Regions from separate parts of the Klebsiella sp. I138 genome, predicted to be linked through region 1. Evidence: predicted binding sites of a transcription regulator. Region 1 holds the regulator's gene; the other holds the start of a gene.
The links. The regulator CRP, encoded in region 1, controls carbon source genes, mostly activating them, when cyclic AMP is high. The targets are predictions, from matches to a motif close to ATGTGANNNNNNTCACAT.
Positions count from the first base shown of each region.

Region 1 (5,420 bases):
CTCACATATCAATACGCTGGTAGTGCCGGGCGGGAAAATGGGGCTGGCGATGGAACTCATTATGACGCCGCTGGTAGAGCGCCTGATGGAAGGCAAAGCGATTTAAATGGCCGGGCGGCGCGACAAAACGGTGTAAGCCCGGTAAGCATCGCGCCACCGGGCATCTGGTATTACGCTTCCACCACTTCAAATGTATGAGTGATGTTCACCGCTTTTTGCAGCATCAGCGCTACCGAGCAGTATTTCTCCGCCGACAGTTCTACCGCACGCGAGACCGCCGCATCTTTCAGCTCTTTGCCAGTCACGATAAAATGCATATTGATATGGGTAAACAGGCGCGGCGCCTCTTCCCGGCGTTCCGACGTCAACTTCACTTCGCAGTTGGTCACGTTGTGGCGACCTTTTTGCAAAATAGACACGACATCGATCGCACTGCATCCACCCGCCGCCATCAGCACCATTTCCATCGGGCTTGGCGCTTTATCCCCGGAGTTGCCATCCATCAAAATCTGATGACCCGATGCGGACTCTCCAATGAAGGTTAACCCCTCAACCCATTTCACACGAGCTTGCATAAAATTTAACTCCAAGGTTGCAATTTTCCTGACAGATTACGCGCACATAACAATTCTCGCAACGGAAGGCGACCTGCATCATGCTGAAGCGAGACACCAGGAGACATGCGGCAAAAGCTATGCTAAAACAGTCAGGATGCTACAGTATTACATTGATGTACTGCATGTATGCAGAGGAGTTCACATTACAGGCTGAAGAAAAATCACCAGCCGTTTCCCAGGCATAGGGAAACAATACGATTGCATGCCCGGATGCCGTGTTGTGTCGGCACCCGGAGATAGCTTATAACAGAGGATAACCGCGCATGGTGCTTGGCAAACCGCAAACAGACCCTACCCTCGAATGGTTCTTGTCTCATTGCCACATTCATAAGTACCCATCTAAAAGCACGCTGATCCACCAGGGTGAAAAAGCAGAAACGTTGTACTACATCGTCAAAGGCTCTGTGGCTGTGCTCATCAAGGATGAAGAAGGGAAAGAGATGATCCTCTCCTACCTCAACCAGGGCGATTTCATCGGTGAATTAGGCTTGTTTGAAGAAGGCCAGGAGCGTAGCGCCTGGGTACGTGCGAAAACCGCATGTGAAGTGGCCGAAATCTCCTACAAAAAATTCCGTCAGCTTATCCAGGTCAACCCGGACATCCTGATGCGTCTGTCGTCGCAGATGGCTCGTCGTCTGCAGGTAACCTCAGAAAAAGTGGGTAACCTTGCCTTCCTCGACGTCACCGGGCGTATCGCTCAGACGTTGCTGAATCTGGCAAAACAGCCAGACGCGATGACCCATCCTGATGGTATGCAGATTAAAATTACCCGTCAGGAAATTGGTCAGATCGTGGGTTGCTCCCGCGAAACCGTTGGCCGTATCCTGAAGATGCTGGAAGATCAGAACCTGATCTCTGCACACGGTAAAACTATCGTCGTCTACGGTACGCGTTAAGTCGATAAAACGGCGTATTGCACCCGCAATACGCCGTTTTTGTTTCCCCATTATGTGGCGCAGGCTGATTTACCACCCGGAAGTCAACTATGCACTGCGGCAAACGCTGGTGTTGTGTTTGCCTGTCGCAATCGGTCTCTTCCTCGGTCATCTACAGCAAGGCCTGCTGTTCTCGTTAGTGCCTGCCTGTTGTAACGTCGCTGGCCTCGATACACCTCACAAACGCTTTTTTAAGCGATTGATCGTTGGCGGTTCGTTATTTGCCGGCAGCAGCCTGGTCGTCCAGCTTCTGCTCCAGCAGGATATCCCGCTGCCTCTGATTCTCAGTGGCCTGGCGCTGCTGCTTGGCGTCACGGCGGAAATCAGCTCCCTGCACGCCAGGCTGCTGCCCGCATCGTTAATTGCCGCGATCTTTACCCTGAGCCTTGCCGGGAACATGCCCGTCTGGGAGCCACTGCTGATCTACGCTCTCGGGACCTTGTGGTATGGCCTGTTTAACTGGTTTTGGTTTTGGCTCTGGCGCGAACAGCCGCTGCGTGAATCGCTGAGCCTGCTCTATCGGGAGCTGGCTAACTACTGCGAAGCGAAATACAGCCTGCTGACGCAGCATATCGATCCGGCCACTTCGCTGCCGCCGCTGCTCACGCGCCAGCAAAAGGTGGTGGACCTGATAACCCAATGCTACCAGCAGATGCATATGCTGGCGGCGAACCAGCGCAACGACCACAAACGTCTGTTGCGGGCCTTTCAGGTGGCGCTGGATTTACAGGAACATATTTCCGTCAGCCTGCATCAACCCGAAGAAGTGCAAAAGCTGGTAGAGCGCAGCCACGCGGAGGCGGTGATCCGCTGGAACGCGCAAACCGTAGCTGCCCGCCTGCGGGTGCTGGCCGATGACATTCTGTACCACCGCTATCCGCAACGCTTTCATATGGATAAGCAAATCGGTGCGCTGGAGAAAATTGCCTGGCAGCATCCTGACAACCCGGTCGGACAATTCTGCGCCTGGCACTTTAGTCGAATAGCCCGGGTTTTGCGTACCCAGCGCCCGCTCTATGCCCGCAACCTGATGGCAGATAAAGAACGTCGCCTGCCGCTGCTGCCTGCGCTGAAGAACTATCTCTCATTGAAATCACCGGCATTACGCAACGCCGCCCGCATCTGCGTGATGCTATCGGCAGCCAGTCTGATGGGTAGCGCCCTGAATCTGCCCAAGCCCTACTGGATCCTGATGACGGTGCTGTTCGTGACCCAAAACGGCTACGGCGCGACGCGAGTACGTATCGTCCACCGGGCGGCAGGAACCCTTGCCGGTCTGGCCATCGCCGGACTGGCGCTGCACTTTCATGTCCCGGAGGGCTATACGCTCACCGCGATGCTGCTCGTCACGCTGATGAGCTACCTGATTATTCGCAAGCATTACGGCTGGGCGATGGTCGGCTTTACCGTAACGGCGGTGTATACCCTGCAGCTTCTGACGCTAAACGGCGAGCAGTATATTGTCGCCAGGCTCATCGATACGCTTATCGGCTGCCTTATCGCGTTTGGCGGCATGGTCTGGCTATGGCCGCAATGGCAAAGCGGGCTGCTGCGTAAAAACGCCCACGATGCGCTGGAAGCGGACCAGGAGGCCATCAGACTCATTCTCAGCGACGATCATCAGGCCCCGGCGCTGGCCTACCGCCGCATGCGTGTTAATCAGGCGCATAACTCACTGTATAACTCGCTGAATCAGGCCATGCAGGAGCCCGGTTTTAACTCACATTATCTTGACGATATGAAGCTCTGGGTCACCCACAGTCAGTTTATTGTTGAACATATCAATGCGATGACCACGCTTGCCCGTGAGCATACGATGCTGACGCCGGAGCTGGCCCGACGCTATCTGGAATCTTGTGAGATTGCGCTCCAGCGCTGCCAGCAGCGGCTGGATACCGATGGTCCGGGCAGCACTGGCGATGTGAATATTATGGAGTCGCAGGATGTAGAAGTGAGCCGTGGCCCGTTGAGTACGATGGAACAGCATTTGCAGCGGATCCTCGATCATCTGAACACCATGCACACCATCTCCTCGGTGGCATGGCGTCAGCGCCCGCATCACGGCATCTGGCTACGCGCGATTAAGCGCTAAGTACCTGCTGTACCGCCTGTGCAAAGCGGGCCATCCCTTCGGCAATATCCTTCTCGTCGATAACTAAAGAAGGTACAAAGCGCATAACATCCGGTCCGGCATTAAGCACCATCACGCCCGCATCTGCCGCGGCATACAGGAAATCACGCGCCCGGCCGTGATGCTGTGGCTTAAGCTCAGCGCCAATCAACAGACCCATCCCACGGATATCACTGAACAGGTCAAACTGCGCATCAATCTGCTGGAGGTACTGCACAAACAGCTCACGCTTCGCGTTCACACCGTTCAGCACGTCCGGCGTATTAATCAGGTCAAATGCCGCCCCGGCCACGGCACAGGCCAGCGGGTTGCCGCCGTAGGTTGAACCATGGGAACCGGCGTGGAATGCGCTGGCAATATCGTGGGTAGTCAGTACGGCGCTGATCGGGAAGCCACCACCCAGCGCTTTAGCGCTGGTGAGAATGTCCGGCGTTACGCCGTAGTGCATATAAGCAAACAGCGACCCGGTTCGTCCCATGCCGCACTGGACTTCATCAAACACCAGCAGCGCCTGATGCTCATCGCACAGTTCACGCAGCCCCTTCAGGAACTCTGGCGTTGCCGCCATCACCCCACCTTCTCCCTGAATCGGCTCGACCACTACCGCGCAGGTATGATCGTCCATCACCGCCTTGACCGCATGCAGGTCGTTAAACGGTACGTGGATAATATCTGCCGGCTTCGGACCGAAACCATCAGAGTATTTTGGCTGTCCGCCCACGGAAACCGTAAACAGCGAACGGCCATGGAAGGCATTATGGAAGGCGATGATTTTGGTCTTATACGGGCTGCGACGGGTAATCGTGTAGTGACGTGCCAGTTTGAACGCCGTTTCGTTCGCTTCCGTGCCGGAGTTCATAAACACCACGCGTTCGGCGAAGGTGGCATCCACCAGCTTACGACCCAGGCTCAGCGCCGGCTCGTTGGTAAAGACGTTACTGGTGTGCCAGAGGGTTTCACCCTGCTTATGCAGTGCCGCGACCAGAGCCGGATGACAATGACCTAACGCCGTCACCGCAATCCCGCCGGCGAAATCAACGTACTCTTTGCCCTGCTGATCCCATACGCGGCTACCTTTCCCCTTTACCGGGATGAATTCTGCCGGTGCATAAATCGGCAGAATAACTTCATCGAATGTGGCGCGGGTAATTACCGGTTGCTCAGTTGCCATGTCATGCCATCCTTCTTCGTTACGCAGTCATTATTTTGATAATCTAATCACAAAATATGCATAAAAAATCAGTCAATGGCAACTACAAATCACCGATTGAGGAAGTTTGCCAGCAGCCGATGCCCCTGCTCGCTGAGAATACTCTCCGGGTGGAACTGTACTCCTTCGAGATCCCACTCCCGATGGCGAATCCCCATAATCTCACCGCTTTCGCTGCGGGCCGTCACTTCAAAGCAGTCGGGGAGCGTCGCGGGGTCGATCAGCAGAGAGTGGTAGCGGGTAACGGTCAGCGGATTATTCAGCCCCTGGAAGACCCCCTGCCCGTTATGCTGGATGGGTGAAGTCTTGCCATGCATCACTTTAGCCGCCCGCACGATAGTCGCCCCAAACACCTGGGCAATGGCCTGGTGACCCAGACACACTCCCAATAGCGGAACCTGACCGGCATAATGCGCAATCACCGCCAGCGAGATGCCTGACTCATTAGGCGTACAGGGTCCAGGGGAGATAACGATTTTCTGCGGCGCCAGCGCCGCTATCTCCTGGAGCGTCAACTCATCATTACG
Region 1 covers NZ_CP180447.1:4,596,454-4,601,873, reverse strand. Annotated here, with positions in the region: gene ACMYSK_RS21410 (phosphoribulokinase) at 1-106, shown strand, start outside; gene ACMYSK_RS21405 (OsmC family protein) at 171-575, opposite strand; gene crp (cAMP-activated global transcriptional regulator CRP) at 881-1,513, shown strand; gene ACMYSK_RS21395 (YccS/YhfK family putative transporter) at 1,566-3,644, shown strand; gene argD (bifunctional acetylornithine/succinyldiaminopimelate transaminase) at 3,634-4,854, opposite strand; gene pabA (aminodeoxychorismate synthase component 2) at 4,944-5,420, opposite strand, start outside.

Region 2 (5,420 bases), 490 kb from region 1:
TATCCAGCGTCATGGCTGCCGCGCCTGTTTAATCTGCGTGCCAACGTCCTGCAGGCTGGCTTCAATGCGTCCGAGCCAGTCACCGGGAATGAACAAACATTTTTGCTGCTCGCTAAAGCGGTTATGCTGCTGGTGCCACTCGTCATCCAGCGCTTCCAGCTGCTGCCGGATTTCCGCTGGCATATTTTCCTGCGATTCGCTGCCGGGTAATGAGAGGCGAGAGCCTTGAAGACTGACGTCACGAACGACAAGATGCTGACCGGCATCCACGTCGATATTCAACTGCTGGGCGAAACCAATACCGTTAAGCTTACCGCGGATTTCACCGCCCTTTTCCAGCCAGTGCGCAAGCTCTTCGCGCACGAAGGTGATATGGATAACTTCCATATCGTGCAGCTTAAGCGGCTGCTGGAGCAGCAGAGTCAGCGTGGTATCCTTGATCTCAGCCGGTAGCTCATAATGGGGTTTACGGCTGAACATCCCGCCAAGGCGAGTAACCTTCAGCGCGGTTTTGTCGCTGTGCTGCTGTTGGATTTGAATACGTCTTTGGGTTATCGCCCCCAGTTTGGTCAGCATTGCCTGCTGCTGCCACGCATGGCTGGTCATTAGGGTTTCCAGCTGCTGTGACATCAGGTTCATGCTTTCAATATTGTGCCACAGGCAATCTTTCAGCAAAATCATGTCGATAGGGACAATAGAATCCCGGCCGCTGAAGAAGGCGCTGGCCTGCAGCAGACGGATGGCTTTCTTCCAGCGACGATCCGAGACATAAGGCGAATCAGGTAACGCATCCAGCTGCTGGCGAAGCTGGAAGATGAGCTCAAACACGCTATCCGGTAGCTTCACTGCGCTGATATCCTGCTGCCACTGCCGGAACTCCTCATCGCTGACCTGCAGGCTGGCGGGTACCGGGTTGGTGTTTTCATCCTGCTGGCTTATCAGCATCGAGCGGAAGTTCGTTTTATCCTGGACCTTATCCAGCCATAAACGGATGAGCATGCGGTCGTAGAGTGCCTCAAGGCTGCTGTCTGCTTCCGGTAATTCGTTTGACGCCGCCACCAGCAGGCGCATGGGGATTTTTTCTTCTTTCGCCCCGTTACGGAAATGACGTTCGTTGATTGCCGTCAGTAAGGTGTTGAGGATTGCCGGGCCGGCTTTCCAGATCTCATCGAGGAAGACAATTTCAGCTTCCGGAAGATAGCCCGTCGTCAGGCGCTCGTAGCGCCCTTCATCCTTCAGCGCCTGAATGGAGAGTGGGCCAAAAACCTCTTCCGGAGTGGAGAATCGGGTCATCAGGTATTCAAAAGCGCGGGCTTGCTGGAAGGCGAACTTGAGGCGGCGGGCGATCAGACTCTTGGCGATGCCCGGTGGACCGAGTAAGAAAACGCTTTCGCCGCTGAGCGCGGCGAGCAGGCAAAGTCGTATCGCGTGACTGCGTTCGAACAAACCTTTTTCCAGAGAGGCGCTGAGCCGGGAAATTCTTTCTGCCAGTAAATGTGATTGAGCCATAATTGAGTTGCGTGCTTTTTCATGTGTCGTTATTGAGTCGAGTATAGATGTTTGATTAGGGATGGTAATAGCCTGAAGAATCGATTTATTTTCTTTGAGTCAGGTTAATATGATGTTGGTTAGGGGTACGATTCAGCAAATAATCGTGCATACTGTGCGCTTTTTGTGGGCCAAGGGACTAGGCACACATTTGTTTTATAAACGAAAAGACTAGTCTATGAGCACTGATAATAAGCAATCGTTGCCAGCAATAACGCTGGCGGCTATCGGCGTGGTATACGGTGATATCGGTACCAGTCCGCTGTATACACTTCGAGAATGTCTGTCTGGTCAGTTTGGGTTTGGCGTTGAACGTGATGCTGTTTTTGGCTTTCTGTCGCTAATTTTCTGGCTGTTAATCTTCACCGTATCACTCAAATACATCACCTTCGTCATGCGCGCAGACAACGCCGGTGAAGGGGGGATCCTGACGCTGATGTCGCTGGCGGGACGCAACACGTCCGCGCGAATGACATCGGTTCTGGTTATTCTCGGCCTGATTGGCGGCAGCTTCTTCTACGGCGAGGTGGTGATTACGCCGGCGATTTCGGTTATGTCGGCAATTGAAGGGCTGGAAATTATCGCTCCTAATCTGGATACCTGGATTGTCCCCATCTCTATTTTCGTGCTGACGCTGTTGTTTGCTATCCAGAAGCACGGCACCAGCATGGTCGGTAAGCTGTTCGCGCCAATTATGCTGATCTGGTTTCTGCTGTTGGCGGTGCTGGGGGCGCGCAGCATTATTGCCAATCCGGAAGTGCTGCAGGCGCTAAACCCGTACTGGGCTGTTCATTTCTTCCTTGAATATAAAACCGTCTCCTTTGTCGCGCTTGGTGCGGTGGTGCTCTCTATTACCGGTGTTGAAGCGCTGTATGCGGATATGGGGCACTTCGGTAAATTGCCGATTCGCCTGGCGTGGTTTTCCGTGGTACTGCCCTCGCTGGTGCTGAATTATTTCGGTCAGGGCGCGCTGCTGTTACAGCATCCGGAAGCGATCAAAAACCCCTTCTTCCTGCTGGCTCCTGAATGGGCACTGATCCCGATGCTGATCATTGCAGCGTTAGCGACGGTTATCGCCTCGCAGGCGGTGATTTCCGGGGTATTCTCGCTGACCCGCCAGGCTGTTCGCCTGGGATATCTGCCGCCGATGCGGATTATTCATACCTCGGAAATGGAATCCGGGCAGATTTATATTCCGTTCATCAACTGGCTGCTGTATGTCTCAGTGGTTATCGTGATTATCAGCTTTGAGCACTCTTCGAACCTGGCGGCAGCGTACGGGATTGCGGTAACGGGAACCATGGTTCTGACCACGATTCTGTTCACCACGGTCGCGCGTAAAAACTGGCGCTGGAATAAGTTCTTTGTGGCGCTGCTCTTTCTCGCGTTTATGTGCATTGATTTACCGCTGTTCTCAGCCAACCTCGATAAGATTGTTTCCGGTGGCTGGCTGCCGTTAACGCTTGGTCTGGTGATGTTCACCGTGATGACAACCTGGAAAAGCGAACGTTTCCGCCTGCTGCGCCGGATGCACGAACACGGAAACTCTCTGGAAGCGATGATCTCCTCCCTGGAGAAATCACCTCCGGTTCGCGTGCCGGGCACCGCGGTTTATATGTCCCGCGCGCTGAACGTGATTCCTTTTGCCCTGCTGCATAACCTCAAGCACAACAAGGTATTGCACGAACGGGTGATTCTGCTGACGCTGCGAACTGAAGATGCGCCTTATGTGCATAACGTTCGCCGCGTGCAGATTGAGCAGATTTCACCGTCGTTCTGGCGCGTGGTGGCCAGCTACGGCTGGCGCGAAACGCCAAACGTGGAAGAAGTGTTCCACCGCTGTGGGCTGGAAGGTCTGAGCTGCCGGATGATGGAGACCTCGTTCTTTATGTCGCATGAATCGCTGATTATTGGCAAACGGCCATGGTATCTGCGACTGCGCGGGAAACTGTACCTCCTGCTGCAGCGTAATGCCCTGAGGGCGCCGGATCAGTTCGAAATCCCGCCGAACCGGGTAATCGAACTGGGCACCCAGGTCGAAATCTGATGCGCAGAAGCCCTTCCTCGTGAAGGGCTTTTTTTTGTTTTTTGCCCTGGTTCTCTTTTCTCTCCTGTCGTGCGCGAAACGTTTCGATGGCGATCACATTTCTCTCTTCTGATGATGGTTTTCTGCGCGTATATTGACAATACTTGCTCTAGCGAAACGTTTCGCTACTGGAGCAAAAGAGAAAAATGAAAAAAGGCACCGTACTTAACGCTGATATTTCTTCGGTTATCTCCCGCCTGGGTCATACCGATACGCTGGTCGTCTGCGATGCCGGTTTACCGGTTCCCCGCAGCAGCGCGCGTATCGATATGGCATTAACCCAGGGCGTACCCTCCTTTATGCAGGTTCTGGAGGTGGTAACGGCTGAAATGCAGGTTGAAGCGGCGATCCTGGCGGAAGAGATAAAAATTCATAATCCGCAGCTCCATGCGACGTTGCTCACTCACCTTGAGCTGCTGCAGCAACACCAGGGAAATACCATTGAAATTCGTTACACCAGTCATGAGCAGTTTAAAAAACAAACCGCAGATAGTCAGGCGGTGATTCGCAGCGGGGAATGTTCCCCGTATGCGAACGTTATTCTCTGTGCCGGCGTGACGTTCTGAGGTCGCCGATATGGAAGCCTTATTGCAATTAAAAGGGATCGATAAAGCGTTCCCAGGCGTTAAGGCGCTCTCTGGCGCCTCGCTCAATGTCTATGCTGGCCGCGTCATGGCGCTGGTTGGCGAAAACGGCGCCGGTAAGTCCACCATGATGAAGGTGCTGACCGGTATCTATACCCGTGATGCCGGATCACTCTTGTGGCTGGGTAAAGAAGTCACGTTCAACGGACCTAAATCCTCCCAGGAAGCCGGTATCGGCATTATTCACCAGGAACTTAACCTGATCCCTCAGCTGACTATCGCGGAGAATATTTTCCTCGGTCGCGAGTTCGTTAACCGGTTTGGCAAAATTGACTGGAAAACGATGTATGCCGAAGCCGACAAACTACTGGCAAAGCTCAATCTGCGTTTTAACAGCCAGAAGCTGGTGGGCGATCTGTCGATTGGCGATCAGCAAATGGTTGAAATTGCCAAGGTGCTGAGCTTTGAGTCGAAGGTCATCATTATGGATGAACCGACGGATGCATTGACCGATACCGAAACGGAATCTCTGTTCCGCGTCATCCGCGAGTTAAAGGCGCAAGGACGCGGGATTGTCTATATCTCGCATCGCATGAAAGAGATCTTCGAGATTTGCGACGATGTGACGGTTTTCCGCGACGGGCAGTTTATCGCAGAGCGCGAGGTGGCCAGTCTTAATGAAGATCTGCTGATCGAGATGATGGTTGGTCGCAAGCTGGAAGATCAGTACCCGCATCTGGATAAAGCGCCGGGTGTGGTTCGCCTGAAGGTGGACAACCTGTGCGGGCCGGGTGTCGAAAATGTGTCGTTTACCCTTCGTCAGGGCGAAATTCTCGGCGTCGCCGGGTTGATGGGGGCCGGACGAACGGAGCTGATGAAGGTGCTGTACGGCGCCTTGCCGCGCAGCAGCGGTTCCGTCACGCTCGACGGCCATGAAGTGGTGACCCGTTCCCCTCAGGATGGCCTGGCAAACGGGATTGTCTATATCTCCGAAGACCGCAAGCGCGATGGTTTAGTGCTCGGGATGTCGGTGAAAGAAAACATGTCATTGACCGCGCTGCGTTATTTCAGCCATGCCGGTGGCCGTCTGAAGCATAAAGATGAGCAGCAGGCGGTGAGCGATTTTATCCGCTTATTCAATGTGAAAACGCCATCAATGGAACAGGCTATTGGCCTGCTCTCTGGTGGTAACCAGCAGAAAG
Region 2 covers NZ_CP180447.1:4,103,098-4,108,517, reverse strand. Annotated here, with positions in the region: gene viaA (ATPase RavA stimulator ViaA) at 1-13, opposite strand, end outside; gene ravA (ATPase RavA) at 10-1,509, opposite strand; gene kup (low affinity potassium transporter Kup) at 1,727-3,595, shown strand; gene rbsD (D-ribose pyranase) at 3,781-4,200, shown strand; gene rbsA (ribose ABC transporter ATP-binding protein RbsA) at 4,211-5,420, shown strand, end outside.
Region 2: a site for CRP is predicted at 3,677-3,694, ahead of rbsD (D-ribose pyranase). Genes of this name have one in related genera too.